Regions from separate parts of the Streptomyces kaniharaensis genome, predicted to be linked through region 1. Evidence: riboswitches for the same ligand, from Rfam matches in the RefSeq annotation. Region 1 holds a riboswitch; each other region holds the start of a gene.
The links. A riboswitch is a leader RNA that binds a small molecule or an ion and turns the genes downstream of it on or off. The one in region 1 is predicted to bind cyclic di-AMP.
Positions count from the first base shown of each region.

Region 2: it holds a riboswitch for cyclic di-AMP, as region 1 does, so the genes downstream of both, F7Q99_RS43230 (transglycosylase family protein) here and F7Q99_RS42710 (M23 family metallopeptidase) in region 1, are expected to answer to the same signal.
Region 3: it holds a riboswitch for cyclic di-AMP, as region 1 does, so the genes downstream of both, F7Q99_RS06210 (NlpC/P60 family protein) here and F7Q99_RS42710 (M23 family metallopeptidase) in region 1, are expected to answer to the same signal.

Region 1 covers NZ_WBOF01000001.1:5,564,297-5,573,864, reverse strand. Annotated here, with positions in the region: gene F7Q99_RS24890 (peptide-N4-asparagine amidase) at 1-625, shown strand, start outside; gene F7Q99_RS24885 (hypothetical protein) at 1,178-1,438, shown strand; gene F7Q99_RS24880 ((2Fe-2S)-binding protein) at 1,435-2,157, shown strand; gene F7Q99_RS24875 (alpha-amylase family glycosyl hydrolase) at 2,235-3,818, opposite strand; gene F7Q99_RS24870 (type III PLP-dependent enzyme domain-containing protein) at 3,915-5,216, opposite strand; gene F7Q99_RS42710 (M23 family metallopeptidase) at 5,609-6,613, opposite strand; cyclic di-AMP (ydaO/yuaA leader) riboswitch at 6,616-6,798, opposite strand; gene F7Q99_RS24860 (MFS transporter) at 7,111-8,634, shown strand; gene purB (adenylosuccinate lyase) at 8,651-9,568, opposite strand, start outside.
Region 2 covers NZ_WBOF01000001.1:5,421,015-5,430,582, reverse strand. Annotated here, with positions in the region: gene F7Q99_RS24280 (MFS transporter) at 1-345, shown strand, start outside; gene F7Q99_RS24275 (TetR/AcrR family transcriptional regulator) at 571-1,176, shown strand; gene F7Q99_RS24270 (helix-turn-helix domain-containing protein) at 1,319-2,185, opposite strand; gene F7Q99_RS24265 (ATP-binding protein) at 2,599-3,123, shown strand; gene F7Q99_RS24260 (DUF397 domain-containing protein) at 3,345-3,626, opposite strand; partial or broken gene F7Q99_RS24255 (hypothetical protein) at 4,186-5,050, shown strand; cyclic di-AMP (ydaO/yuaA leader) riboswitch at 5,588-5,749, shown strand; gene F7Q99_RS43230 (transglycosylase family protein) at 5,736-7,028, shown strand; gene F7Q99_RS24245 (hypothetical protein) at 7,289-7,489, shown strand; gene F7Q99_RS24240 (IS30 family transposase) at 7,573-8,715, opposite strand; gene F7Q99_RS24235 (LacI family DNA-binding transcriptional regulator) at 8,903-9,568, opposite strand, start outside.
Region 3 covers NZ_WBOF01000001.1:1,354,126-1,363,693, forward strand. Annotated here, with positions in the region: gene F7Q99_RS06185 (AMP-dependent synthetase/ligase) at 1-340, shown strand, start outside; gene F7Q99_RS06190 (glycosyltransferase family 4 protein) at 404-1,540, opposite strand; gene F7Q99_RS06195 (glycosyltransferase family 87 protein) at 1,755-3,119, shown strand; gene F7Q99_RS06200 (hypothetical protein) at 3,116-4,147, opposite strand; gene F7Q99_RS06205 (C40 family peptidase) at 4,297-5,340, opposite strand; gene F7Q99_RS06210 (NlpC/P60 family protein) at 5,569-6,702, opposite strand; cyclic di-AMP (ydaO/yuaA leader) riboswitch at 6,713-6,866, opposite strand; gene F7Q99_RS06215 (C40 family peptidase) at 7,197-8,234, opposite strand; gene F7Q99_RS06220 (NYN domain-containing protein) at 8,445-9,568, opposite strand, start outside.

The sequences.
Region 1 (9,568 bases):
GAACCTCTTCGCCGACACCGACCACGGCGCCGCCCGCACCACCGGGCAGCTCACCGACCACCGTGTCGCCCCCGAGGCGGCCGTCACCACCACCCTCGCCGACCACGGCGGCGGCAGCGGCGACTGGACGGTCACCGCCGCCCGCCACGACCGCGCCCGCGGCTGGGTGCAGACCTCGCACGGGCGCATCACCACCGAGGTCCGCGACGACCTCGCCTTCCGCTCCGCTCAGCAACTGCGCGACGGCGGCAACGACGTGGCCCTGCACGACGCCACCGACCTCACCCGCTCCACCGCCACCTCGGGCGGCGGCCCGCACCGCACCACCACCGTCCACGAGGGCGAACCGCTCGACGTCACCTACCGTGTCACCCGCGACGCGGCCGGCAACACCGACCAGCAGACCGCCATGGACCTCGGCTACCACCGCGAGGCCACCGCGGCCACCGGCGGCCACGTCACCGAGTGCACCACCGTCGACCACACGCTGCGCCCGACCGCCCACCGCCACGACGGCGACCGCACCGTCCGCACCGGCAGCAGCACCGAGGACTACCGCGGCACCGGCCCCGACGGGCCCTACCACCGCACGATCGGCACCGTCGACGGCTGGCCGGTGCCGTAGCCGCCGGAGTACTGCCGAGTAGCTGCCGAGTAGCTGCCGAGTAGCACAAATTGCCCCGATTTCGGGCGGTAAAACCCTGGTGCACAGCGCGTGGGAGGCGCATCATAGGAGTTGGACCTGCGAGGTAGACGAGGAAGTTCGACCGCAGGAGGCAGTGGCGACAGATCGAGACGGATCAGGGTCTGCCGCTGGTTTAACTACCTCGGTCGACGATCGAACTACCGCGGCCGGAGGACACGACGTCCGGAGGCCACCTCCGCCTCGCAGGTTCCGCGCGTCCACGGAGCGCCCCCTCGGCTCCGTGGACCGCTCTTTTCCACGGCACCGGATACCCATCTCTCGCGGCGCCGTCGCGCCCCCGTTCACGCCCGCCACACTGGGCAGCCCCCGAGCCGCCCGCTCTCCCGGGGGAGGCGGGCTCCTCCTCGCGAGGGAGGCACGTGAACGGCAACTCCCCTCCCCAGCGGGAGGTTTGGCGATGTCCTGGACGGCAGGCTGGTTCCCGACGGAACAGCCGGCCCGAAGGAGGACGAACCGCCATGAGCAGCCGCCTTGCCAGCACCGCGACCGCGCACTGCGACGGCACGAGGACCGGTCGCGGACTGCCGGGGCACGGTAGCGTTCCTCCGCACCACCAGCGGCGGCTTCACCGTGCGGGGCCGAGCCCGCCCGGCCGCCGGCACGAACCCGGAGGCCCAGCCGATGCCCGACCGCCGCCCGACCGCGCCGATCCGTGAGCACGGACTGCCCGAACACGTCGGGCGGCCCGAACGCGGTGCGGGGCTCACCGGCCGCACCGGGGACGCCCGGTGAGCCCCGCACCCGACTACCGCCGGCTCGCCGCCGTCGGCCCGTACTTCGCGCTCGACACCGCCGCCGCGCCCGGGGACGCCCCGCCTCCGGGCTTCCGGCCCCTGCGCGAGCTGTACGACGGCGGGCCGGACGGGCCACTGGCCGAGCGGGTACGGATCGTGGCCCAGCGGCTCGGCACCGCCGAACCGCGGGTCGCGGCCTCGATCCTGCACCTCGGACTGGCCGCCCGCTTCTGGTCGATGGGCCTGGGCGCGGCCGTCCTCCTGGGTGCGGTGCCGTCGCTGGAACAGGCCTGGCTGCGCATCCCCGACCAGGGGCCGATCGACCTCTGGACGACACCGCCCGAGCCGGCCACCGGTCGGAAGCTTTCCGACCAGCTCCACGAAGCCGTTCTCGTGGGCCAGTTGGAACCCCTGGCGGCGGCCGTCCGGTCGGTCGTCCCGCTCTCCGGCCGGCTGCTCCTCGGCAACGCCGCCTCCGCCCTCGCGGGCACTCTGCGCGTCCTGGACGCGCACGCCCCGGGCGCCGCCCGCGCGCTGGCCGCCGAGGTGCTCGACCGCCCGCCGCTCGCCGGAACCGGGACCCTGCACACCGGCCCGCGCGGCACCGCGTTCCGGCGCACCAGCTGTTGCCTGTACTACCGCGTCGGCCCGGGCGCCGGCGTCTGCGGCGACTGCTGCTTCACCCGGCCACCCGCTTCACGGCGAAGCCGCTCCTGATCCGCACCGCTGCTGCCCGGTGGCGGCCCGGTCGGGCGAAGCCGAGCCCGCGACACCGAGGATTCAGCACCGGGAGCTCAGCGCAGCTCGAACACCCCGTACCCGAATCCGTCCGCCCGCAGCTCCCCGTCCGCCACCCGCACGCCCTGCACGTCCAGCGGCCGCACCGCGACTCCCGCCTCCAGCCGCACCGACCCCGGCTCGCGCCGGGGGTTGACGGCCACCAGGTACCGCCCGGCCCGGGTGTACACCAGCGGATACCCGGCGTGCCGCACCTCCACCCCGCCCGAGGCGCCCAGCCCCGGGTGCGCCCGGCGCAGCGCGATCAGCCGTCGGACGGTGTGCAGCAGCGAGGTCGGGTCGGCGCGCTGGGTGAGCACGTCCGGCCGGTGCGGGTCCGGGTCGACGGGCAGGTAGAGGCGCTCGGGCGGGGCGCTGGAGAAGCCAGCGGTGGGGCCGGGCCGCCACTGCATCGGGGTCCGCGAGCCGGCCCGGTTGTAGCTAGGGCCGAGCACGCTGCCCTCCACGTCGGGCAGACCGGGCACGTACCGCATGCCGATCTCGTCGCCGTAGTAGATGGCGGGCAGGGTGGGCCAGGTGAGCTGGAACGCGAAGGCGGCGGCGAGCTGCTCGGCGGTCCGCGGGCCGGTGGCCAGCCGGGAGAAGTCGTGGTTGGCGGTGGGCAGCGCGATGTGGCCGCTGTCCTCTGTGAGTTGGGCGGCCGAGCGCCAGGCGTCCAGGAACACCTGCGGGGTGCCGCGGCCCTCGGCCTCGAAGTAGCACGGGTCCTGGTGCCAGAAGTCCTCGACGGTGCCGGCGTTGTTGTTCCACAGCGAGCGCAGCGGCAGGCCGCGGTCGGCCCCGCCGAAGTGGAGGAAGAAGTCGGCGTGGAAACCGGCGGCGACGGCGGCGGCCGGGTCGCCCCACTCGGCGAACAGGGCGGCCTGCGGGTGGGTGCGGTCGAGCCAGTCGCGCAGCTCGGTCCAGAGCTTGCCGGTCTCGGTCTTGCCCGGGTCGTCCTTGACCAGCGAGTAGGCCATGTCCACCCGGAAGCCGGCCAGGCCGAGGCCGAGCCAGTGCGCCATGATGTCGCGCAGCGCCGCCCGGTTGGCGCGCGGGCCCTCGGCGTCCACCGGCTGGCGCCACGGCTCGTCGGAACTTCCGCGCGCGTAGCCGAAGTTGAGGGCGGGCTGGCACTCGAAGAAGTTCGGCCGGTACCAGCCAGGGCGGCTGCCGGGCGACGCGACGAAGCCGTCCACCTGCCGGTCGGACCAGATGTAGCGGTGGTCAGCCGGGTCCTCGGCGGCGGCCAGGAACCAGGGGTGGCGGTCCGACGTGTGGCCGGCGACCAGGTCGAGCAGGATCCGGATGCCCTTGCGGCGGGCGGCCTCGACCAGGGCCACCAGGTCCTCGGTGCTGCCGTAGCGCGGGGCCGGGGCGAGGTAGTCGGTGACGTCGTACCCGGCGTCACGGAACGGCGAGTCGAAGCAGGGGTTGAGCCAGACCGTGTCGACGCCGAGCCAGGAGAGGTGGTCCAGGTGCTCGGCGATGCCCGCGAAGTCCCCGATGCCGTCGCCGTCGGAGTCGGCGAAGGTCTGCGGGTAGATCTGGTAGAGGACGGCGTCGGCCAGCCAGTCGAGGCCGGGGCGGGTCGAGGTCATGGGCTGGGTCCTCCTGCCGGGTCCGGGGGCCGGGCTACCGATTCTCGTCGATCCCCGGCCGTCCCGACAGTCCCCGCACACCTCCCGGATCGCCGATCAGAAGAACGTCCTGACCAACCCGGTGACCCTGGGCTCGGGGGCGTCCGCGGAGTCCAGCACCGGGATCATCGTCCACTTGTCGAAGGCGGTGCACGGGTGCGAGACGCCGAGCCGCAGCACGGCGCCGACGGGCGCGAGGTCGCCCGCGTCCCGGAGGAAGGCGTGCTGGTCGTTGAGCGCGGTGATCCGGGCCGACGTCCCGGTCAACTCCGCGCCGCCGCGCACGCGTTGCGGCTCCGGCAGGCCGTCGTCGAACGGCAGGTCGCGCTTTCCGGCGTCCAGCAGGGCGAGTTGCGGCTCGGGCCGCGACACCACCCGGGCCCAGCCGTGCAGCGCGCCGCGGAACGGGGCGTCGCCGGCGCCGCGCACGAGCGGCGAGACACCGCGGTAGAAGCCGTCGTCGTGCGCGATGTAGGCGCCCGAGCGCAGCACGGTGAGGGTGTCCGGCAGGTCCGCCAACTCCTCGACCACCAGGTCGAAGTAGGCGCTGCCGCCGGCCGAGACGATCGGCGGCGCGTCGTCGGGGTAGGTGCCGGCCAGGCGGTCGTGCAGCTCGGCGAGCGCCTTCAGGTAGCCGCGGACGGTGGCCAGCCCGTCGTCGGTGGCGTCGTGCGCGAGCGCGCCCTCGTACCCGCCGACGCCGGCCAGGCGCAGCGTCGGGGCGCGCAGCACGGCGGCGGCGATCTCGGCGGCCGCGTCGACGCCGCGGGCTCCGGTCCGCCCGCCGGGTCCGCCGAGTTCGACCAGCACCTCGACCGGCCGCTCGGCCCCGGCGGCGCGCAGCGCCTCGTCCATCAACCGCACGCTCTCGGTGGAGTCGACCCAGGAGACGAAGGCGAACTCCGGGTCGGCGGCGAGTTCGGCGGCCAGCCATGCGAGCCCGGCCGGGTCGAGCAGCGTGTTGGCGAGCAGGATCCGCTGGACGCCGAAGGCGCGGGCGACCCGGATCTGCGGCAGGTTGGCGAGGGTGATGCCGTGGCTGCCGGCCGCCAGCTGCGCCTGCCAGAGGGCGGGCGCCATGGTGGTCTTGCCGTGCGGGGCGAGGGCGACGCCGGCTTTGGCGCACCAGTCGGCCATGGTCCGCAGGTTGTGGTCGAGGGCGGTGGCGTCGAGGGTGAGCAGCGGGGTGCCGAGCCCGGTGAGGGTGGGCCCGGTGGCCAGCCACTCGCGGACGGTACGCCCGTGGGCGTCCGCCGGGACGGCCTTGAAGCGCCAGTCGAGCAGCTCGTCGGCGAGGGCCGCCACCGCGGCTTCGTCGATGCCGGGCCCGGTGCCGCCGCGTGCGAAGGTCTGCTCCACCGTCTTCCTCCATCAGCCGAGTTTCCGCAGGTGCGGCGGGGGTTGCACCTGCCGGCAGCCCCCGTGACGCCCGAACAGTAACAGCCGCCGGGTGACGATGCCCGGGGCGAGCCCGGCCGGCTCGATGGTGACCGTGCCGGACGGTCATCCGGCCTCCTCCGCCCGCCGGAGCTGGAGCCAGCCGCCGGCCAGGTGCCGACAGGAGACCCCGGAGACGACAGCGGCCGGCCCGGCTCGCGAGGGAGGTCTCGCGAGCCGGGCCGGCCTTGGGCGTGTCCCGCGCCCATGGTCCACTGGTGCGGCGATCACCCGGTCGAGCGGTCACCCGACATGACCATCCCGAGTGGTCGATTCGCCCCGCATCAGCGGTGGTCGTTCACCCCGAGCAGGGGTCAGAGCGCGACGCCGTGCGCCCGGAGGTAGGCGACCGGGTCGATGTCCGAACCGTACTCCGGCCCGGTGCGGATCTCGAAGTGCAGGTGCGGGCCGGTCACGTTGCCGGTCGCACCGGAGAGGCCGAGCTGCTGGCCGACGGTGACGGTCTGGCCGATCTTCACGCCGATCACGGACAGGTGCGCGTACTGCGCGTACTTGCCGTCGGCGAGCTTGATCTCGACCTCGTTGCCGTAGGCGCCGCCGTTGCCGGCCTTCACCACGACACCGTTGGCGACCGCGAGCAGCGGGGTACCGGTGGAGGCGACGAAGTCCTGGCCGGTGTGGTGACCGGAGGCCCACATCGAGCCGGCGACGCCGTAGGCCTCGCCCAGCACCGGGTGGGCGAGCGGGGCGACGTAGCCGGAGGTGCTGGCCACGGCCGCCGGAGCGGCGGTGACGGCCTGGGCGGGCTTGGCGGCCGCGGTCTTGACCTGGACCTGGGCCGGAGCGGCCGGCTTGGCGGGCGCGGTCTGGGCCTGCGGGGCCGGGGCGGCCGGGGCGGCGGGCTTCTCGGCGGGCGCAGCGGCCGGAGCAGCCGGAGCAGCGGCCGGAGCAGCGGCGTGACCGGCGATCGCGAGCTTCTGACCCGGGAAGATCAGGTTCGGGTTGGCACCGACGACCGAGCGGTTGTGGTCGTAGAGCGCGTGCCAGCCGCCCTCGACGTGCTTGACCTCGGCGATCTTGGAGAGCGAGTCGCCGCGGACGACGCGGTAGCTCTCCTCGGTCTGGGCGGCCTGGGCCGGTGCGGCGGCGGCCGGCTTGGCGTCGACGCTGGTGGCGCCGGTCCAGGTGGTGTTCTGCGCGACCGGCGCGGCCGCGGCGGCCGGAGCAGCCGGGGCGGTCTGCGCCTGGGCGCTCATCGCGGTCACGAGCGGAAGGGCGAAGGACACGCCGGTGACGGCGGTGGCGATGCCGATGCGGGCGGCGCGGGGCAGGCTGATACGACGAGCCTGAGCAGGCATGGAAGATTCCTCTCCGACGCCTGCGAGGTGAGCTGTCGGGTTCGGGCTGGAGTTCGCCCGGCCGCATGCGCGGCTTCACCCCAAGCCGGTCCTCGAATTCGCACGCATTCGCATGCGAATTCCGGTCCGGCGACTTACCTGTGGGTCCCCCGCTCCTGCCGTACAGAGTTCAGTTCGAACCACCGGGCAGCGGCAGGACTCGGCGTTCCGCCCGGCAGATCCGTCCGGGCTGGCCGGGCGGTCGCTGAACTAAAACCCATCGGTCCCGGATCGAGCAATGTCGATCTCCCGGACCCGCGACGAATCCGCGGAATGCGGTGACGCTCCGGATGATCCGCTGCACAGTACGTGCACTATCCATTCACTCGGCGCCACTGATCCGCAACGCTCCGCCGATTTCGCGGCCGCTCCGCAAGTAGCCGCTCACGTACCGCGATCGGCGGACACACCACCGGTGACCCTTGTCACGTCGGCCCCACCGGGCGGAGGATCGGGCCGTGGCCACAACCGAGGCCGGCACCCTGCGCCTGGGCACCGCGCGGGGTCGCTGGGTACTTCTGGCGACGGTGCTCGGCTCCAGCATGGCGATGCTCGACGGCACCGTGGTGAACGTCGCCCTGCCCCGGATCGGCGCGGATCTCGGCGCCTCCCTCGCGTCGCTGCAATGGACGCTGAACGCCTATCTGCTCACGCTGGCCGGACTGATCCTGCTCGGCGGCGCGCTCGGCGACCGGTACGGCCGGCGCCGGGTGTTCCTGCTCGGCGTGGTCTGGTTCGCCGCCGCCTCCGCGGCCTGCGCCGCCGCGCCGAACATCCAGGTGCTGATCGCCGCCCGCGCCGTCCAGGGCGTCGGCGGGGCACTGCTGACGCCGGGTTCGCTCGCCATGCTCCAGGCGGTCTTCCATCCGGACGACCGCTCGGCCGCGGTCGGCCTCTGGTCCGGCCTCGGCGGGGTGTCAGCGGCGGTCGGCCCCTTCCTCGGCGGCTGGCTGGTGGACGGCCCCGGCTGGCGGTGGATCTTCCTGCTGAACCTGCCGCTCGCCGCCGCGGTCGTCACCGTCGCCACCCGCTACGTCCCCGAGAGCCGCGACGAGAGCGCGACCGGCCGCTTCGACGTGCTCGGCTCACTGCTCGCCGCCCTCACACTCGGCGCGATCACCTACGCGCTGACGGCGGCCGGCGAGGGCCTCTCCCCCACCGTCTGGCTCACCGGCGCGATCGGGCTGGCCATCGGCGCGGCCTTCCTCGCCGTCGAGCGCCGCGCCCCCGAGCCGATGCTGCCGCTCGGCCTGTTCTCCTCGCGGCTGTTCACCGCCGTGAACCTGGTCACCCTCTGCGTCTACGCGGCGTTCAGCGGCGTGTTCTTCCTGCTGGTCGTGCAGCTGCAGATCGTCGCCGGGTTCTCCCCGCTGGTCTCCGGCCTGGCCCTGGTCCCGATCACCGTGCTGATGCTGGCGCTGTCCTCGCGCGCCGCACGGCTCGGCAAGCGGATCGGCCCGCGCATCCCGCTGACCGTCGGCCCACTGCTGTGCGCCGCGGGAGTGCTACTGATGCTGCGCACCGGCCCTGGCTCCTCCTACTGGGCGGATGTGCTGCCCGCCGTCACGGTGATGGGCTGCGGGATGACGCTGCTGGTCGCGCCGCTCACGGCCACTGTGCTGGCGGCCGTCGAGGTCCGGCACGCGGGCATCGCCAGCGGCGTCAACAACGCCGCCGCGCGCGCCGCCGGCCTCCTCGCGGTCGCGGCCCTCCCGGCCATGGCGGGCCTGAGCGGCGACGCCTACCGGGTGCCGTCCGCGGTGAACGACGCCTTCCACACCGCGATGCTGATCTGCGCCGGACTGCTGACGGCCGGCGCGCTCATCGCCTTCACCACGATCCGCGGCAGCGTGCTGGCCCCCGAGGACCACCCCGTCGCCGAGCCGGACACCGAATGGTGCTGCGGCACCACCCCGCCCCTCGACCCCGGCCACGTCCACACGCACGAGGGCCCCGCCACCGATCCGGCAGCAGGGCCCTAAGTGAGCTGACTCACCGTCAGAGAATGTCACCAGGTGCGTACTTGGCGGCCTCCGGGTAGGCGGCGACGACGGCCTCCACCTGGCGGAGCACCTCGGCGACCTGGGCGCCGGCCGCACCGGTGAACGACAGCCTGTCCGCCAGCAGCGCGTCCAGCGCGGCCCGGTCCAGCGGGATCCGCTCGTCGGCGGCCAAGCGGTCCAGCAGCTCGTTCTCCCGCGCGCCCGCGCGCATCGCCAGCGCGGAGGCGACGGCGTGCTCCTTGATGACCTCGTGCCCGGTCTCCCGGCCGACGCCCGCGCGCACCGCACCCATCAGCACCTTGGTGGTGGCGAGGAACGGCAGGTAGCGGTCCAGCTCGGCCTCGATCACGGCCGGGAAGGCGCCGAACTCGTCGAGGACGGTCAGGAAGGTCTCCAGCAGGCCGTCGAAGGCGAAGAAGGCGTCGGGCAGCGCGACCCGGCGCACGACCGAGCAGGAGACGTCGCCCTCGTTCCACTGGTCGCCGGCCAGCTCACCGGTCATCGACGCGTAGCCGCGCAGGATGACGGCCAGGCCGTTGACGCGCTCGCAGGAGCGGGTGTTCATCTTGTGCGGCATCGCGGAGGAGCCGACCTGGCCCTCCTTGAAGCCCTCGGTGACCAGCTCGTGGCCGGCCATCAGGCGGATCGTCTTGGCCAGGCTGGACGGCGCGGCGGCCAGCTGGACGAGGGCGGTGAGCACCTCGAAGTCCAGCGAGCGCGGGTAGACCTGGCCGACGCTGGTGAGCACGTTCTCGAAGCCGAGGTGGCCGGCCACCCGGCGCTCCAGCTCGGCCAGCTTGTCGGTGTCGCCCCCGAGCAGGTCCAGCATGTCCTGCGCGGTGCCGACCGGACCCTTGATCCCGCGCAGCGGGTAACGGGCGATCAGCTCCTCCAGGCGGCGGAAGGCGACCAG
Region 2 (9,568 bases), 140 kb from region 1:
TCGGTGAACATCGCCGCCACCGACGGTGTGGCCGACGAGGAGCAGGGCCTGGCCTCCGGCCTGGTGAACACCGCGATCCAGGTCGGCACCGCGGTGGTGCTGGCGGGGGCGACGGCGATGATCACCGCAGGGAGCGCCGGGGGCGACAGCCCGCAGGCGCAGCTGGACGGCTACCGGCCGGCGCTGGTGTTCGTCACGGCGGTCGCGCTGCTGGGCTTCCTGATCGCCCTCGTGGGCGCCCTGCTGGACCGGCGAAGGAAGTCAATCACCGTTCCAGTAGCGGATTATGATTATCCGTCAGCCGGTCTCGACACCACCAGGGCGGAAGTTTTGACCAAGCGCTGACCGTTGACCCCGAGCCCTCGACCGACCCCTCGTCATCGGGCATTGGCGCCGGCTCCACCAAACCCCCGTGTTGGTGGAGCCGGCCGTCTTCGTACCGGCCGCCGTGCGGCGCCGCCGACCCGGTTCTGCGGATCGGCCACCGGCTCCGCCAGTATATTGGCCGGGAGCCAACGAACGTTCGGAGCAGACACGATGGCACCTCGCGGGGATTCGGTCAATGAGGAAATGCGCCAACGCTCGCGCCGGCGCATCATGCGGGCCACCGTCGAGCTGGTCGACCAGCACGGATACGCGGGCACCACGCTGACCGACATCGCCGAGCGAGCCGGCCTCGCCCGCGGGCTGCTGTCCTACTACTTCGACGGAAAACGGCTGCTCATGCAGTCCGCGACGCACCGGATGATGCACCAGTCGCTCAGCCGCGCGCTGGCCGAACTCGCCCCGGACGCCTCGCCGGAGGCCCGGCTGGCCCGCGCCATCGACGCCGTGCTCGGGCTCGCCCTCGACCACCCCCGGGTGATGCGCTCCCACCTCGCACTGATCCTCGACCCGGACACCGGCGCCTTCGTCCAGGATCCGGAGCAGCAGCAGCTCGGCGCGATCCTCCAGGGACTGCTGCGCGACTGGGGCGCGCCGGACCCGGTCGCGGAGCACGCGGTGCTGCGCAGCGCGCTCATGGGCGGCTGCATAGGCGTGCTGCTGCCGGGTGCCGAGCTGCCGCTGGCGCCGATCCGCGCCGACCTGTTCCGGCGCTACGAGTTGGCGTGGGAGCTGGGCTGCCCGCCGCAGCCGCTGCCGCCGGAACGCGAACGGCCGCCGGCCCGCGGCTGACAACGTGTGGGCGATGGCGGCAACCGAGGCCGTCCGACGGAGCGTTCAGGATCCACCGGGCAAGGGCTCAGCGTTCTCTCGGAGTTCAACCTCGCTTGTGAAGGTCGACGCCCGTTGAGAACTTCTACGCCCCTCGAGGAGTTCAGCGTTCCTTCAGGATCGAGGCGAGCAGGTCTATCGTGCGCTCGGGCGTGAGACTGTCCACGCAGAGCCGCTCCATGACCTGGATGTAGGCGTCGACGTCGTCCCGCTTGTCGAGGTAGAGCGCGCTGGTGAGCTGCTCCAGGTAGACCACGTCGGCGAGGTCCTGCTCGGGGAAGCGCAGAATGGTGAACGCGCCGGACTCGCCCGCGTGCGCACCGAAGCGGAACGGCATGACCTGGATGACGACGTTGGCCTGCTCGGCGACGTCGATCAGGTACTGCACCTGGCCGCGCATCACCTCGGGCCCGCCGACCGGGCGGCGCAGCGCGGCCTCGTCGATGACGGCCCACAGGCGGGGGCTGGTGCCCTCGGTCAGCAGCTTCTGGCGGCGCAGGCGGAGGCTGACCCTCCGCTCGACCTCCTCCTCGCTGATGACCGGCCGACTCTGGCCGAAAACGGCCCGCGCGTACTCCTCGGACTGCAGGAGTCCGGGGATGAACTGCACTTCGTACGTACGGATCAGCTGCGCGGCCTCCTCCAGGCCGACGTAGGTCTGGAACCAGCCCGGCAGCACGTCGTTGAAGCTGTGCCACCAGCCGGACTTGTTGGCCTCGCGGACCAGGCCGAGCAGGGCCTCCCGCTCCAGGCCGTCGTCGACGCCGTAGAGGCTGAGCAGATCGGCGACGTCGCGCTCCTTGAAGCTGACCCGGCCGAGCTCCATGCGGCTGATCTTGGACTCGGAGGCGCGGATCGCGTAGCCGGCGTCCTCGCGGGTGATGCCGCGCGCTTCACGCAGGCGGCGCAACTGTGAGCCGAGGAGGATCCGGCGGACCATCGAGCCGCCGCCCGGCTGAACTGTGGTCATGCGGTCGAAACCTCCACCTAGGGCAAACAGCGCACAGTCTGCCATCAGTTGAGCGCTCACGGTGCCGATACTGACGGATGTTCCTATCAGTTCTGCACTCCACACACCAGGATGCACGTGCATCCGGCGCTTGCATATGCCAATAGTGCGACTGCACGTGAATCGACTCTTGCATCTGCAGTGAGCGCAGAGGACCATGGTGCACGTGCACCTGCACACCCCTGGCAATCCCGCGGGCTCCGCGTCGACCCCACGCGCGACTCCGTGCACCAGCCCGGCAGCGCCCCCCGCGCCACCGGGCGTTTGTGCGCGCGCGCCTGGTCGCGGGGGCCGTGCGGCCGAGCGAGTCGGAGGTGACCGGCATGACCCCGGCGGGTCCAGCCGTGTCCGCCCCCTTATGGGAGGAGCTCTTCATGAGCACCGGTACGGCTTTGGCGGTTGACCCCCTTGTGGTCACCTGTACGCTCGCTCCTCGCTTCGAAGCCGTCAGAACAGCGCGCGACTTCGCCAGAACCGCTCTTCAGCGCTGGGGCCTGATGGAGTTGTTCGACGATGTCGCGCTGGTGGCGTCGGAGCTGGTGACCAACGCCCTGCGGCATGCGATCGGCGCACGGCCCGACCCGTCGGGCGGCGCCCTGGGCGAGTACGACTTTCCCACACACGCGAGCGCGGACGGCCGGCTACCGATCCGAATAAGCCTCGTGCACCGTGCGCCCCAGATCGTCTGCGCGGTCAGCGACCCGAGCAGCATCGGCCCGGTCGCCCGGGAGGCCGACTTCGTGGCCGAATCGGGCCGCGGGCTGCACCTGGTGGACTCGTTCAGCCGCTCCTGGGGCTGGCACCCGCTGGGCGGCGGCAAGGTGGTCTGGGCACTGTTCGAGGCCGAACCGGAGGCGGCGATCCCCGAACTCGGCGGCCGGCACCGGCGTTCCGCCTAGCACCGGGCGAGCGCATCCGCGCGGAGGGAGACCCCGGGAGGCCCCCTGGGCCCGGCGGCCCGGCACTCCTCTGCGACCCTGGCACTCCCCGGTGGGCATTCCTCAGCCCCGGCTCACCCCCGAAAGGCCGGCCCCGAGGACCGGGCCCGAAAGCCCGAAAGACAAAGGCCGTCGCGGTGTCGGCACCCACGACGGCCCCCCGATGGCGGAGCGAAGGCCGGTCAGACGGCCAGGTGGTCGAACTCCCCGTCCTTGACCCCCAGCAGCATGGCGGCGATCTCGGCCCGGGTGTAGATGAGCGCCGGACCGTCCGGGAAGCGCGAGTTGCGCATCGCCACGTCGCCCCCCGGCAGGGCGGCGAACTCGACGCAGTTCCCCTGGGAGTTGCTGTGCAGGCTCTTCTGCCAGACCACTCCCGTCAGATCGGCTGCGGCCATCCCGTTGTACGCGCCGTGCTCGCCATACGAACCGTACGAGCCGTGCGTGTCCTGCGAGTCGTGCATAGAAGTCTCCCGAAGAGCCCCGGAGTTGCGGTCCAGCGCGGCGCCCCCGGCAGCCGCCGAACAAACGGGCCGGCCCCGTACCAGCCCGGCACAACGCCTCACTTGACGCGATGATAGCTGCTGTGCACGTGCATCAGCACGAGACATTGCAGGTGCACGAGGCCTTTCAATACCCGGCCCGAACTCTTCACGGACCCTTCCCCGACGACACGTAAAGGGACATAGCAGACTGAATCGGCAGGCTCCCGATGACCCGCCGTGAGCGGCTCCCCGCTGAATGTTGATCTTCGAGAGCCGGGAGTCGCACTCTCGTGACGCTCCGTCAGTTCAGCCTCGGACTGTGAGACATCTCACGCGCCGCCGGTGCAACGCAACCCCTCGCCGGGTACGTCTTCAGGAGATACCGGTGGGCGCGCGGGGGTTGGGGCAGGTATGCCCGGAATGCAGTGAATCATCCCGTGCGTACGGCCCCCTCGCCCGGCGCGCACACCACGCTCGCGCGAAACCGGCACGGCAGCCGACTGCAGCCCTGACGGGCCGATGTCCTACGATCTCCGCCATGAGCACCGCAGCCATTCCGGGCGCGCCATTGCCCGTCCGCACTCCAGGCTCCCGTGCGCGGGGGCGCCATCGCCGCCCCGAGCGCCCTGAGATCCCGGCCGGTTCCCCGGCCCTGGTGCTCGCCGTACCCGCGACCGCGGGGCCCGAGTCCCGCTCGGTCGTCGAGGAGCTGCTGTCGATCGTCCGCAGTGAGCAGAACGGCGTGCAGACCGCGGCGGGTTACCTCCCCGGCGACGCGGACGAGGACGAGGGCGGCCACGAGCACACCGTCGCCGAGCTGCTGGCCGAGGCCGCCGAGGCCGGCCTGCCCGCGCCGATCCTGGTACCGCTGGTACCCGGCCCGCACGGCTTCCTGACCGAGCTTCACGCGCTCGCCGCCGAGGCCGGCGCCCAGGTCACCGATGCGCTGGGCCCGCACCCGCCTGCTCGCCGAGGCCGTCCACGTGCGCCTGTCCGAGGCCGGGCTGGCCCGCGCCGACCGTGCCCGGCTGTTCGCCATCGCGACCGCCGCGGACGGCGTCGTGCTGACCACCGTCGGCGGCGAGGACGCCGCCGCCGCGGCCGGGATCACCGGCGTGCTGCTGGCCGCCCGGCTGGCCGTCCCGGTCGTCGCCGCCGCGCTCGACGTGCCCGGCTCGGTGGCCGCGGCCGTCGCGCACCTCAAGGAGACCGGCTCGGAGCGTCCCGCGCTGGCCCCGCTGGTGATCGGCCCAGAGGCGGACGCCGAGCTGCTCGCCGCGGCCGCCGAGGAGACCGGCTGCCCGTCCGCCGCGCCGCTGGGCGCATACCCGACGGTGGGCCAGCTGATCGCGTCCACGTACCTCGCCGCGCTGCCGGCCCCGTCGCCCGAGGCGCTGGCCGCGCTGGCGGAGGCCGAGGCGGCGGCTGCCGCCGAGGCCGAGGCGGCCGCTGAGGCCGAGGCGGCCGCTGAGGCCGCTCAGGGCGCCGAGGAGACTGCCGGCGAGTAGCAGGCCCACGCACAGCCCGAAAGGGCCCGGAACGGTGGCGTTCCGGGCCCTTTCGGCTTGCGGCGTACGGGAGTTAAGAGCTTAATGCGCTAGATGTCCGTTCTGTCGATGTTTGCCCATGGATGTTCTTCGACAACGGGAGCGGGCGAATCGCCGCCGCGACGCCTCCCGGGCGCGCACGCCGGAGCGCGACTCGACGCGCCGTCACCCATCTCCTGAAGCACAGACAGTTGTGCGCATCCACAGGCAGATTCCCGAAAGACGATCATTTCCGATCATGATGAGCGGCAGTTTTGGCACTTCCCACCAATCGGTGATGCGCGTCACAGCTATTTGCAGTTTGAACTTAAGTCTGCTTAACGTGCTCCCCGTTCGTGACCACACGGACCCAGTTCATCCGCAACGCCGAGTCCTGCCGTCGGGTGCACTGGCAGCGCGAAAACGCACCACGGCAGGAGCGGGGGACCCACAGGTAAGTCGCCCCGGACCATTCCTCGGAACGGTCCAGGGCTAGGGGTGAAGCCGCGCCCACGCGCGGCCGGGCAACTCCGGCCCGAATCCGACAGCTCACCTCGCAGGCGTGGGAGAGGACCGCGTCTTCATGCTGCCCACCAACGGCACTCGCCTGTCCAACCGCGCCCGCCGCGCGATCGCCGCCCTCGGCGTCGCAGGCATCGGTCTCACGATCCCCTGCCTCACCTCCGGCACCGCCTCCGCCGCCACCGTCGCCACCTGGGACAAGGTCGCCCAGTGCGAGAGCAGCGGCAACTGGAGCATCAACACCGGCAACGGCTTCTACGGCGGCCTGCAGTTCACCAACAGCACCTGGGCCGCGTTCGGTGGCACCTCGTTCGCCCCGCGCGCCGACCTGGCCACCAAGGACCAGCAGATCGCGATCGCCGAGAAGGTGCTCGCCGTGCAGGGCCCCGGCGCCTGGCCGGTGTGCTCCATCCAGGCCGGCCTGACCAAGGGCGGCGCCCCGGCCGCCGTCAACACCTCCGCCGCCGCCGCCAAGCCGGCCGCGCAGACCCCCGCCCCGGCCGCCAAGCCGGCCGCCGCCCCGGCCAAGGCCCAGACCCCGGCTCAGGCCCCCGCCCAGGCCCAGGCGTCCGCCGACGCGGCCAAGGGCACCGGGTCGCAGAGCTGGCAGGGCAAGAGCCAGAGCGCCCAGGCCCAGGACTACACCGTCGTCGCCGGCGACTGGCTGTCCGCGATCGCCGACAAGCACCACGTCCAGGGCGGCTGGCAGAAGCTCTACGACCTCAACCGCAGCACCATGACCGAGGGCGCGGACCGCATCTACCCGGGCCAGCGTCTGCACCTCGCCGACTCCGCCCAGAGCTCCACGGACGGCCACGCCGGCCAGAGCTTCAACTGGTTCAACCGCTCCTCGCAGTCCGGCCAGACCGCCACTGCCACCGCCGCCAAGCCGGCCGCGCAGGTCCAGACCATCGCCGCGAAGTCCGCCGCCCCCACCCAGGCGCAGGTGCAGGCCGCGGCTCCGGCCGCCGCCGGCAGCATGGCCGCCGCGGTCGCCTTCGCCGAGTCGAAGGTCGGCCAGGCCTACGTCTACGGCGGCACCGGCAACGGTGGTTGGGACTGCTCCGGCCTGACCCAGGCCGCGCTGCGCGCCGCGGGCGTCAACATCCCGCGCGTCGCCGCCGACCAGGCCGCCGCCAGCACCCACGTCTCGCTGGACAGCCTGCAGCCGGGTGACCTGCTGTTCTGGTCCAACAACGGCAAGGACTCCGGCGTCTACCACGTCGCGATCTACGTCGGCGGCGGCAAGTACGTCGAGGCCGCCAACCCGAGCGCGGGCGTGCGGATGCAGACCATCGCCAACTTCGCGCCGGACTTCGCCGGCCGCGTCTGAGGACAGTCGGCGGGAGCCGTGGTCACGGGCGAGGTGACCGGCGACGGTGACGGGTCACCGGTCGCCAGGGACGGCTAACAGATGACAGCGAACAGCTGACAGATAACAGATGTTGAAATCTGTTATCTGTCAGCTGTCGTCTGCTAGCGGTCGCCCCGGGGAGAGGGCTGGTCGCTCCTCCCCGGGGCTTCGGCCTATCCGCGTGGTCAAACCTCCGCCCGACGGGCATGCTGCTGCTCTGCACCCGAGGAGGAGTCACCATGGCCCTGGTCACCGTCACGCTCGACGCGAACCTCGCGATCGACGCGATGATGCTCTCCGGTACCAAGAACCCGCAGGACGCCGTCGAACTGGTCCTGCGCGACTACCTGGCCCGCGGCCGCCGTACCGAGGCCCGTACCGGCGACGCCGCCGACAGCCAGCGGCTCACCGCCGACCGCCCGCCGGTCCAGGAGGGCTGAGCCGGCAACCCGACCGGACACGGCGAAGGGCCTGGAGAGCAACCGGCGGTTTCTAGTGGTCGTTGCAACACGTGGTCGGTTGTCTAGGCCGCGAGGAGTTTAGCCAGACGCTCGGCTGGGGTTTCCCAGCCGAGCGTTTTGCGTGGGCGGCGGTTGAGCTGGTCGGCGACGGCGGCCAGGTGCTCGGGCGTGTGGACCGACAGGTCGGTGCCCTTGGGGAAGTACTGCCGCAGCAGGCCGTTCGTGTTCTCGTTGGAGCCGCGCTGCCAGGGACTGGCCGGGTCGCAGAAGTAGACCGGGATGTCGGTGGCCAGGCTGAACTCCGCGTGCCTGGCCATCTCGCTGCCCTGGTCCCAGGTCAGGGACCGCTTCAGCTGGACCGGGAGTGTCCGGGCGGTGGCCACTAGGGCGTCGCGGACGGTCTCGGCGGTGTGGTCGCCGGGCAGGTGCAGCAGCATCACGTAGCGGGTCGAACGCTCGACCAGGGTGCCGATCGCGGACTTGTGCTCCTTGCCGAGGATCAGATCGCCCTCCCAGTGGCCGGGGACGGCCCAGTCCTCGGCCTCGGCGGGGCGCTCGCTGATCATGACCATCGGGTCGGTGAAGCGGGAACGCCGGCAGTTGGCCTGCCGCTGGGGCCTGCGGCGGGCCCGGCCTGAGCGCAGGGCACCGGCGAGCTCGCGCCGCAGCTCGCCGCGGCCCTGGACGTAGAGCGCCTGGTAGACGGTCTCGTGGACCACGTGCATCTCCGGCCGGTCGGGGAACTGTCGACGTAGAGCGTGGCAGATCTGCTCCGGGCTCCACTGCTCGTCCAGCATCGCCTGGACGGCGGCGTGCAGCTCGGGGTTCTCGGTGATCTTGCGGGCCTTGGGGCGGGGTCGGCGAGCGTCCGCCCTGGCCTGGGCGGCGTGCGGACGGTAGTGCCACTGCCCGCGAGTGCCCTCGGTGCGGTTGCGGCGGATCTCCCGGCTGATGGTGGACGGACTGCGGCCCAGCTCCGCGGCGATGGCCCGCACGGTGGCCTTCTCCCGCAGCCGGTCGGCGATGTGGATCCGCTCGTCCTCGCTCAGATACCGGGAGACACCGGAAGGCGGCACCACCATGCGAATCGGTGGTGCCGCCTTCTGCCGCTGCTCGGCTCCGCGGCCGTGACGCCACTTCTGGCCGGTCCGGCGGGCGATGCCGACGATCCGGCACGCCTCGGTGTTCGTGTAGCCCTGCTGCATGAGCCGGGAGTATGCCTCCCGTTCCCGGCGCAGCTTCACAGGCCCCTGGGCCGTCCGGTCCTTGCGGATCTCGAAGTCCAATGCATCCCCTGAACTGGGGTGTTGCAACGACTCCTAGAACCCAAGACCGCTCCCCAGGCCCTTCGAACAGCCCGCGTCAACCCGCGGCACCGACGACGGCCCGCGCTCAGCGAGCGCACGCCCCCGTGGACCCGCGCATGACCAGCTCCGGCTGGAACATGAACTCCCCGCGCTGGGCGGCGTTCCCGCCGACCTCCTCCAGCAGCGCGTCCACCGCCGCCGTCGCCATCGCCTCGACCGGCTGGCGGATCGTGGTCAACGGCGGCTCGGTGAAGGCGATCAGCGGCGAGTCGTCGAAGCCGACCACCGACACGTCGTGCGGCACCGACAGCCCGCGCTGGCGCACCGCCCGGATCGCGCCGAGCGCCATCATGTCGCTGCCGCACACGATAGCCGTGCACCCCTTGTCCAGCAGCGCGCCGGCCGCCGCGTGCCCGCCCTCCACGCTGAACAGCGTGTGGTGGACGAGGTCCTCGGCCTCCTCCTCCGTCCGCCCGAGGACGGACTGCATGGCCGCCGTGAAGCCCTCGATCTTGCGCAGCACCGGCACGTACCGCTTCTGCCCGACCGCCAGCCCGATCCGCTCGTGCCCGAGCTCGGCCAGGTGCTGGACGGCCATCCACATCGCGGCTCGGTCGTCCGGCGAGATGAACGGCGCGGAGATCCGCTCGCTGTAGCCGTTGATCAGGACGAACGGCACCCCGCGCCCGGCCAGCCGGGCGTACCGGTCGTGGTCGGCGGTGGTGTCGGCGTGCAGCCCGGAGACGAAGAC
Region 3 (9,568 bases), 4.2 Mb from region 1:
GGTCGGCGAGGTCATGGTGGTCGGCGACCGCAAGCCCTTCGTCGCCTGCCTGATCACCGTCGACCCGGACTTCTTCCCCAAGTGGAAGGAGCTCAACGGCAAGCCCGCCACCGCGACGGTCAGCGACCTGTGCGAGGACCCGGACCTGCTGGCCGCGCTCCAGGCCGCGGTGGACGACGGCAACGCGGCCGTCTCGCACGCCGAGGCGGTCAAGAAGTTCCGCCTGCTGGACACCGAGTTCTCCGAGGAGAGCGGCCATCTCACGCCGTCCCTCAAGCTGAAGCGCAACGTCGTGCTGAAGGACTTCGCCGCCGACGTCGAGGCGATCTACCAGCGCTGAGCGCACGACGAAGGGCCCGCCCCGGGAGGCGGGCCCTTCTGTTTCTGCTTCTGCTTGCGCGCGTCACGCGGCGAGCAGCGACGTCAGCCGCCCGGCCAGCAGGTCCCACCGCCAGGAGCGCTCCACCCAGCGCCGCCCGGCCTCGCCCATCCGCCGCCGCAGCTCCTCGTCGCGCAGCAGGCGGACGATCCGCTCGGCCGCCGCCGTGGCCGAGCCGCCCGGCACCACGTACCCGGTCTCGCCCTCCAGGACGGCGTCCGGCGCGCCGCCGGAGTCCCCAGCGACGACCGGCAGGCCGGTCGCCGAGGCCTCCAGGTAGACGATGCCGAGGCCCTCGACGTCGAGCCCGCCGCGCCTGGTCCGGCAGGGCATCGCGAAGACGTCCCCGGCGCCGTAGTGCGCGGGCAGCTCCTCCCACGGCACCGAGCCGGTGAAGCGCACCGCGGAGCGCACGCCCCGGGCGTCCGCCAGCTTCTCCAGGTCCGCCCGGTAGGGGCCGCCGCCGACGATCAGCAGCACCGCGTCCGGGACGTCGGCGAGGATCTGCGGCATCGCCTCGATCAGGGTGTCCTGGCCCTTGCGCGGCACCAGCCGGGACACGCACACCACCACCGGGCGGTCCGCCAGCCCCAGCCGGCGCCGGACCTCGCCGCCCCCGGAGCCCGGGTTGAACGTCGTCTCGTCCACGCCCGGCGGCAGCTGCACCATCCGGGCCGCCGCCTCCGGCCCGACGGCGTCCGCGATCCGGGAGCGGGTGTACTCGCCCAGGTACGTCAGCACGTCGGTGCCCGCGCCGATCCGGCGCAGCAGCTGCCGGGAGGCCGGCAGCTGGGCCCAGGCGGCCTCGTGCCCGTGGGTCATGCCGAGCAGCCGCCCGGCCCCGGCCCGGCGCAGCGCGGGCGCCATCAGCCCGAGCGGCGCGGCGGCGCCGAACCAGACCGCGTCGCACTTCTCCGCCCGGAGGATCTCGGCGGCCCGCCGGGTGACCCGCGGTGTGGGAACCATCACCTTCGTCCGGTCGCGGATCACCGGGAACGGCTGCTCGGCGTCGAACCGGCCCACCTCGCTGCCGTCGCGCCAGGTCGAGGCGTACACCACGATGCTCCCGGCGGGCTGACGGACGGCCATGTTGTGCACGAAGGCCTGGATGCCGCCGGGGCGGGGCGGGAAGTCGTTGGTGACGATCAGGGTCTTGTGCATCAGGCCACGGCTCGCTCGGTCGGGGGGTGCTCGGTGTACCGCTGGGTGATCCGTACGATAGGTCAACACCGTGACCCGCCGGGAACGGATCCCCGCACGGCAACCGTTCCACACCCGGGTCAGTCCTAGTACCTAGGCGCCGTTGAGGCGGCGGCCCGGGCGTCCGTCGCGCGGCGCCTCCGGTGGGGACGTCCGAGACGAACGAGGGAGCGCAGTGGAGTTGGCCCCGGCCACCGAGTCCGGTTCTTCGCGCGGCCGCGCGGGCCGCCCGCTCGGGGCGCTCGCGGCGCTCGGCGCCACCTGGGTGGCCACCCGGACGGTGCTGGTGCTGCTGATGACCGGCGTGCTGAAGGGGCCCGGCGGGGACATCACCGCCGACGTCTGGATGATCTACCACGCCTGGTACGGCGTCCTGCAGACCGGCACCTTCCCGTTCGACGACGTGACCTGGCAGTACCCGCCCGGCGCGGCCCTGGTGATCCTCCTGCCGGGCCTGCTGCCCTGGTCGTACCTGGTCTCGTTCTGGGTGATGTGCGGGGTCGCCGACGTCGCCGCGACGGCCCTGCTGGTGCGCACGGGCCTGCGCCGGGGCCGGGCGCTGACCGGCGCCTGGATGTGGGTGGTGGGCGTGCCGCTGCTCGGCCCCATGGTCTACAACCGCTTCGACGTCATCGTGACCGCGATCACGCTGGCCGGTCTGCTGGCGCTGATCCGCCGCCCGGCCGTCGGCGGGATGCTGCTGGGCCTCGGCGGGATCATCAAGATCTGGCCGCTGCTCGGCCTGATCGGCACCCCCTCCGGGCGCCGCACCCGCCGTTCCTGGACGCTCGCGGCGGCCACCGCCGTCTCGGTGGGCTTCCTGCTCGCGGCCGGGATGAACGGCGCCTTCGACTTCCTGGCGTTCCAGAAGGAGCGCGGCATCGAGGTGGAGTCGCTCGGCGCGCTGCCGCTGCACTACGCCCGGCTCGCGGGCGCCTGGGACGGCAGGGTGACGATGAACTACGGCTCGCCGGAGATGCTCGGCCCCTGGGTCGGCGTCATCGGCAAGGTCATGATCGCCGGCACCGTGCTGGGCTTCGTCTGGCTGCTGCTGTGGCGCTTCACCGCCCGGCGCCGCAACGCCGCCACGATGTACGACGCGGCGCTGACCGCGCTGCTCATCTTCACCGTCACCAGCCGGGTGATCAGCCCGCAGTACGTGGTGTGGCTGATCGGCGTCGCGGCGGTCTGCCTGACCGTGCACGGCACCAGCCAGCGGCCGGTGGCGGTGCTGATCCTGCTCGCCAGCCCGCTGACGCTCGTCGAGTTCCCGCTGATGTTCAACCGGATCCTCGCCAGCGAGCCGTCGGCCGTCGCCGTGCTGAGCGCGCGCAACCTGCTGCTGCTGGCCGCCACCGTGCTGTCCTGCGTCCGGCTCTGGCGCTCCACCCGCGGGCCGGACCGGCTGCTGCCGCCGACGGTGGTGCTGGCCGAGCCCGAGCCGGTCGCGGCCGCCGCGTACCCGGTGCGCCCGGGCATCGCCTACGAGCAGGACCTGCTGGACGGCATCGACCGCCCGAACACCCCGGCCGGTCGTTAGCCGGCCAGCGTGGCCACCTCGGCCAGCCAGAGCCTGGTGAACTCGGCCGTCCCGACGCCCAGTTCGGCGCGGAGCAGCCGGTCCAGCCGGCGCTCCCGGTCCTCCCCGGCGCCGTCGTCCGCGCCGACCGCCCGGTAGAGGCCGACCAGCCGGTCGGGGCCGTGGCGCTGGGCGATCAGCTCGCAGGCGAGCCAGGCCTGCTCGTAGGCCTGGGCGATGCCGGTGGCACCAGCGGTGAAGTCGCGGTCTGCGGGCAGCGCGGTGGGCGGCTTCCCTGCGGCGACGTCACGGGCCAGCTCGGGGGCGATCTGCCGGGGCGAGCGGCCGCAGTCCCGGTAGGCCGTCCAGTCGGCGACGCCTTCCGAGAGCCAGAGCGGCGTCCAGGCGCGGGTGTCGGCCCGGGTCGCGACGTGGGTGGCCTCGTGGGTGACGACGGCCTGCCGGCCGAAGTCGCTGAGCCGCCCGTACGTCTCGGGGTTGATCAGCACCCGGTCCGCCGGGGCGTGCCGGGGTGCACCGGGGGCGGCCACGGTGACCGCCGCCATGCCCGTCCAGCCGGCCGGGTCGGCCTCCAGCAGGCGGGCGAACTGCGCTTCGGTGGCGGGCAGTTCGAGCAGCAGGCGGCCTGCCCAGCCGGCGCCCCAGACCGCGCTGACCGCGGGGGCGGCCCGGTCGCCGACCGCGAGCAGGCCGGCCGGGTCGGGACCGTCGGCCAGGCCCAGCACCAGGCAGTGCGCGCCCTGCGCGGACCGACCGGTGCCGAGGTCCCAGAGCGCCGGGGGCCCGCTCGCGCTCTCCTCCCGTTCGACCCGCCAGCCGTCGCCGGCCCGTGCCAGCGCGAGGCGGCGCGGGTACACCGTGGGGTATTCGTCGTACCCGGCGACCCGGACGGCCAGGTCGGCCGCGACGGTCAGCCGGTCCGGACCGCCGTCCGCGGCGAGCAGCAGATTGCGGTAGCCGGCCTCGGCGAGCGGCAGCCCGGACGCGCCGGGCAGGGCCCGTGCCCGTTCGTCCAGCAGCGCCGCCACCTCGGCGCGCCCTTCCGCCGCCGCGCGGCCCCGGGCGGGCGCCGCGGGGGCGGCGGGCGGCAGGGACAGCTGGACCAGCCCGCCGGCCGCGAGCAGCAGCGCGCCGCGGCGGGAGAGGACGCAGGACCGTATCGCGGCCGGGGTCGGGCTCAGAGCCGGACCACCCCGGCGACCGGCATCGCGTTGACGCTCTCGTAGCGGACCTTGGCGCCCGGGTAGGGGGCGTGCACGATCACCCCGCCGCCGGCGTACATGCCGACGTGGTGCATGTCCCGGTAGAAGATCACGAGGTCTCCCGGTCGCGCTTCGGAGAGGCTGACCCGCTGGCCGGCGTATGCCTGGGCCTGCGAGGTGCGCGGCAGGGTCACTCCCGCCTGCCGCCAGCTGTAGTACATCAGACCGGAGCAGTCGAACGTGCGGGGCCCGGCGGATCCGTAGACGTACGGGGATCCGATCATCCTCACGGCGGCCGCCAGCGCCGCCGCGCCGCGGTCGGAGGCCGGCGGGACGGTGCCGAGGTCCAGCCGGTCGGTGCCCCGGGTGGCGCGCTGCTCGGCCTCGTGGGCGTCCTGCGCGGCCATCCGGGTCCGCTCGGTGGCACCCAGGCCGTTGAGCAGCTTCTGGGCCTTGGCGAGCCGCTGCTGGATCTGCTCCTTGCTGTCGGCGAGCGAGCGCCGGGCCTGGTCGAGCTCGGCGAGCTTGCCGGTGGTCTCGGCGCGGCGCTGGTCGAGCCGGCGCTGGCGGGTGACCAGCTCGTGCAGCGTGTCGTTCTGCCGCTCGGCGGCCTGGTCGAGGGTGCGGGCCCGGGTGAGGTACCCGTCCGGGTCGGTGGCGAGCATCAGCTGGACGGCCCGGGTCATGCCGCCGCCGCGGTACTCGGCGCCGGCCACCGTGGCGAGGTCGCCGCGCAGCTGGTTGAGCTGGTCCTGGGCGACGGCCATCTCGCCCTGGAGGATGGTGGTCTCGCCCTGGAGCCGCTGCTGGGCCTCCTGGGCGGCGTTGTACTTCTCCGACGCCTGCTCGGCCTCGTTGTACAGCTGCTCGACCTGCGCCTTGACGTCGCCGCGGTTCGGCGCGTCCGGCACGGGGGCGCCGTGGGCGCTGCCGCCGGCGGTGACGCCGAGGGCGGTGGTGGCGGCCGCGGTCAGTACCAGCGCACGGGCGAGCAGTTGGGAACGGCGGTGCACGGGCATGACGGCGGCGGCTCCAAATCCTGCGGCACGGCCCCGCCGCCGCACCGGAGCGGGCGGCCTGGAAGCGGGAGTCCGGTGGCAGACGTTAGCGAGTCCGGGCAACCGAGTCCAAACCCTTCCCAACCCGAATATTTGACATCTAATCGGACATCAGTCCGAGTCCGGGGAAAAGCCGCAGGCCCGGCCTTCCGTGGTGGAAGACCGGGCCTGCGAGGGCCTGAAGGGGGATCAGACGCGCACGATGGCGGAGAGCGGCATGTTCGAGACCGCCTCGTAGCGGACGTAGGCGCCCGGCTTCGGCGCGTGCAGCACCTGGCCGTTGCCGGCGTAGATGCCGACGTGGTGGGCGTCGCTGAAGAAGATCAGGAGGTCGCCGGGCTGGGCCTGGGAGAGGTCCGTACCGATCCGGGTGCCGGCGTGGGCCTGCTCCTGCGAGGTGCGCGGCAGCGACACGCCGGCCTGGTCGAACGCCCAGACCATCAGGCCGGAGCAGTCGAAGGAGTTCGGGCCGGTGTCGCCCCAGCCGTACGGGCTGCCGACCTTGCTGGCGGCGTAGGACAGCGCGGCGGCACCGTGCGAGCTGCCGGGGGCCGGCTTGGCGACCGGCGAGGAGCTCGGCGAGGAGCTCGGCTGCGAGCCCAGGCCGGTGCGGGTGCTGTCGCGGGAGGCGCGGTCGGCGGCCTGCTGGGCGGCCTTGGCGGCGTCCGCCTTGGCCTTCGCGTCGGCGGCGGCCTTCTCCTCGGCCGCGCGGAGCGCCTGGCGCTCCTGCTCGGTCAGGGTGTTGAGCAGGTCCTGGGCGGCCCTGAGCTTGCCCTGGACCTCCTCCTTGGCGGTCTTGAGCTGCTGCGTGGTGGTGTCCAGCTCGGCGAGCTTGGCCTGGGCCTCGTTGCGGTCCTGGTCGAGCTTGCGCTGCTGCTCCTGGAGCTCCTTCAGCTGACCCTTCTGGGTGCTGCCGGCCTGGTTCAGGGCGTCGGCCTGGCTGAGGAAGTTGTCCGGGCTGGCGGAGAACATCAGCTGGACGGTCGGGGATATGCCCCCGTTGCGGTACTGCTCGCCGGCGATCTCGGCGAGTCCGCCCTGCAGGTCGGTCACCTGCGCCTGCTGGCGCGCCACCTGGTCCTGCAGGCTGCCGACCTGCTTCTGCAGCTCCTGCTGCTTGGCCTGGGCGGCGTTGAACTTCTCCGTCGCGACCTCGGCCTGCTCGTTGAGCTGGTCGACCTGCTCCTTGACCTGGTCCTTGGTCGGCGCCGGGTCGGCGTGGGCACCGGACTGCGCGGAGAGGGCGACGGTTGCAGCGGCGACACCGGTCAGGATGGACACACGGGTGCGGCTGGCGGGCTTGGGACGACGATGGGACGCCACGAAGGCGGGCTCCTTCTTCCTAGGTCCGCCTACCGGGTGAGCTGACGGGTTCGGGCCGGAAGCATGCCCTACGACGCCTCACAGCCGTTCCACCGGCCGACCTGGCGCCGATTCACCCCGGAGGAACGTGGTTCCCCGGCTCCGTTCCACAGCTCCCCCGACCACTGGGCTCCCCGTCGGACAGGCGCTTCGACCTGCCCCGCTGCTTCACGAACTCGACGGAAACCACCGCCGCCACCCTGGCTGGGTGATCGACAGTGCGGTGGTTCGGGGCACGACCCTAGTAACTGAACCGTGATCCGTTCAAATCCTTGTCAGAAAAAAAGCGGTAGAGGAACCAAGTTCATTTGTGAAGATGACCGATGGTGATCGCCGCCGTACGCAAAGCTGATCACCGATCACCAATTGGGGTACGGCGCGAACAGAAGCGAACGCGCCACCCCGTGCAGAGGTGGCGCGGATCACAGGGGCGACGACTCCTCGGTGTCGGGCCGTCAGACCCGGCGGATGGTGTTGATCGGCATCGCGTCGGCCTTCATCACCTTGACCACGTCACCGGTGTGCGGCGCGTGCACCACCATGCCGTTGCCGATGTACATCCCGACGTGGTGCCGGTCGCTGCCGTAGATGACGAGGTCGCCCGGCTGGGCCTGGTCCAGCGAGGGCACCCGGGTGCCGACGTCGCCCTGCTCCTGCGAGGTGCGCGGCAGCGAGACGCCGGCCTTCCCGTACGCCCAGACCATCAGGCCCGAGCAGTCGAAGGTGTTCTCCCCGGTGGCGCCCCACACGTACGGCGAGCCCTGCTTGCTCATCGCCTTGGCGACGGCCACGGCCGCGTACCCGCTCGCCGGCGGCAGGTTGCTGAGGTCGACCCGGTCGCTGCCGCGCGAGGCGCGGTCGTCCTGCGCCTGCTGGGCGCGCAGCGCGGCGCGCTCGGAGGCGCTGAGCGAGTTCAGCAGGTCCTGCGCCGCCTTGAGCTTCTGGTTGACGTCCGCCTTGGCCTGGTTCAGGTCCTTGGTGGTGGCGTCGAGCGAGGCGAGCACCGCGGCGGCCTCGGCCTTCTCCTGGTCCAGCCGGCGCTGCTGGTCCAGCAGGCCCTTGAGCGCCTCGGCCTCGCTGGTGCTGGCCTGCTGCACGCTGGAGGCCTTGTCCAGGTAGCCGGCCGGGTCGGAGGAGAGCATCAGCTGCACGGACGGGTCGATGCCGCCGGTGCGGTACTGCTCGCCCGCCACGCCCGCGAGGCCGGCCTGAAGCTGGGTCATCTGCTCCTGGCCGCGGGCCACCTGGTCCTGCAGCTGGTCGGCCTGCTTGCGCAGCTGGTCGGCCCGCTCCTTGGCGCCGTTGAACTTCTCCGCCGCCTGCTCCTGCTCCTGCTGGAGCTGGTCGATCTGCGCCTTGACGTCCGACTTGTTCGGCTGCGGCGCGGCGTGCGCGGCCACCTGGGCGGAGAGGGCGACCGCGGTCGCAGCGGCAGCGGTGAGCACGGAGACCCGCGCGCGGCTCGGCTGCTTGGGACGGCGGTGGGAGGCCAAGGGACGGGCTCCTTCTTCCATCGGCCTCACCCGATCGAGTGAGAATCCGGAAAATAGGTTTGACGCCAGACCCTAGTGAAGATCTAAGCGTTCCGCCACTCCCTCGAAGGCGTGAACTCACACCTTCAGAGTGACTTCACCAGATCCCCCCATCCCCCCGAAAAGGGTTCTGACCAGGCATCATCCCGATCCGAAGGGGGTCACCCCCGGTCAGGGCCGGGCCAGCCGATTCAGCAGCAGCACCGAGGCGACGGGGCGCGCGCCGGCCTTCCGCACGCCCTCCGCCACCTCCCGGTCGGTGGAGACCACCACCACCGGGCGGCCCTGCGGCTCGGCCCGCACCAGGCGGCGGATCAGCTCGTCCGCCGTCTCGCCGGTCCGGCTGAACCGTACCCGAACCCCGCGCGGCGGCGCCATGATGACCGGCACGTCCAGGTCCTGCCCGTCGAACACACAGGTGACCTCCGCCTGCGTGCGCTGGGCCAGCATCGCCAGCCCGCCCAGCAGCCGGATCCGCTGCTGCTCCAGCGGCAGCGTCGGATAGCCGGTCTTGGTCACGTTGTAGCCGTCCACCACCAGGTGCACCTGCGGGATCGCCAGCAGCTGGTCCAGCAGCGCCGGATCGTCCTCCGCCAGCCCGCGCCGGGCCACGTCGTGCGGCGAGGCCGCACCCGGCACCACCGCCTCCACCAGGTCCGCCGGGCGGATCTGCGACACCGGCAGCGCCAGCTCCCGCTGGAGCCCCTGCGCCGACTGCAGCACGGTGTCCAGCAGCAGCCGCAGCCGCATGTCCTCGACGCTGCGCCCCTCGCGAGCCGACCGGCGGCCCTGCTCGGCGGCGTTCTCCAGCTCGGAGACCCGGTGCCGCAGCCGCCGCGCCTCGCTCTCGGCGGCGCTGCGCTCGGCCGCCGCCTGCGCCCGCAGCGTCTCCAGCTCCCCGGCCAGCCGGCGGGTCTCGGCCTGCGCCCGGCGGGTGTCGCTCTCCAGCGACCGCATCTTCCGGCGCAGCGCGTCGGCCTCCCGGCGGACGTCCTCCGACTCGGCCCGCTGCCGGTCCAGGTCCGCCCGCGCGGCCGCACGCACCTCGGTCAGCTCGGCCTGGAGCTTCTCCGCCAGCCGGGCCGCCTCCGCCGCCGCGCCCTCGGCGTCGGCCCGCTCGGCCTCCTCGCCGGCCTCGGCGACCAGCCGGCTCCAGCCCGCCGACCGCACCAGGTAGGCGGCGGCCGCGACGTCCATCGGATCGGCGGCGCCGGGGACGCTGCCCGACTCCAGCGCCTTCACCAGGTCCGGCTGCCCGAGCCGCAGCCGTTCCGCTATCCGCACCCGGAAGGCCG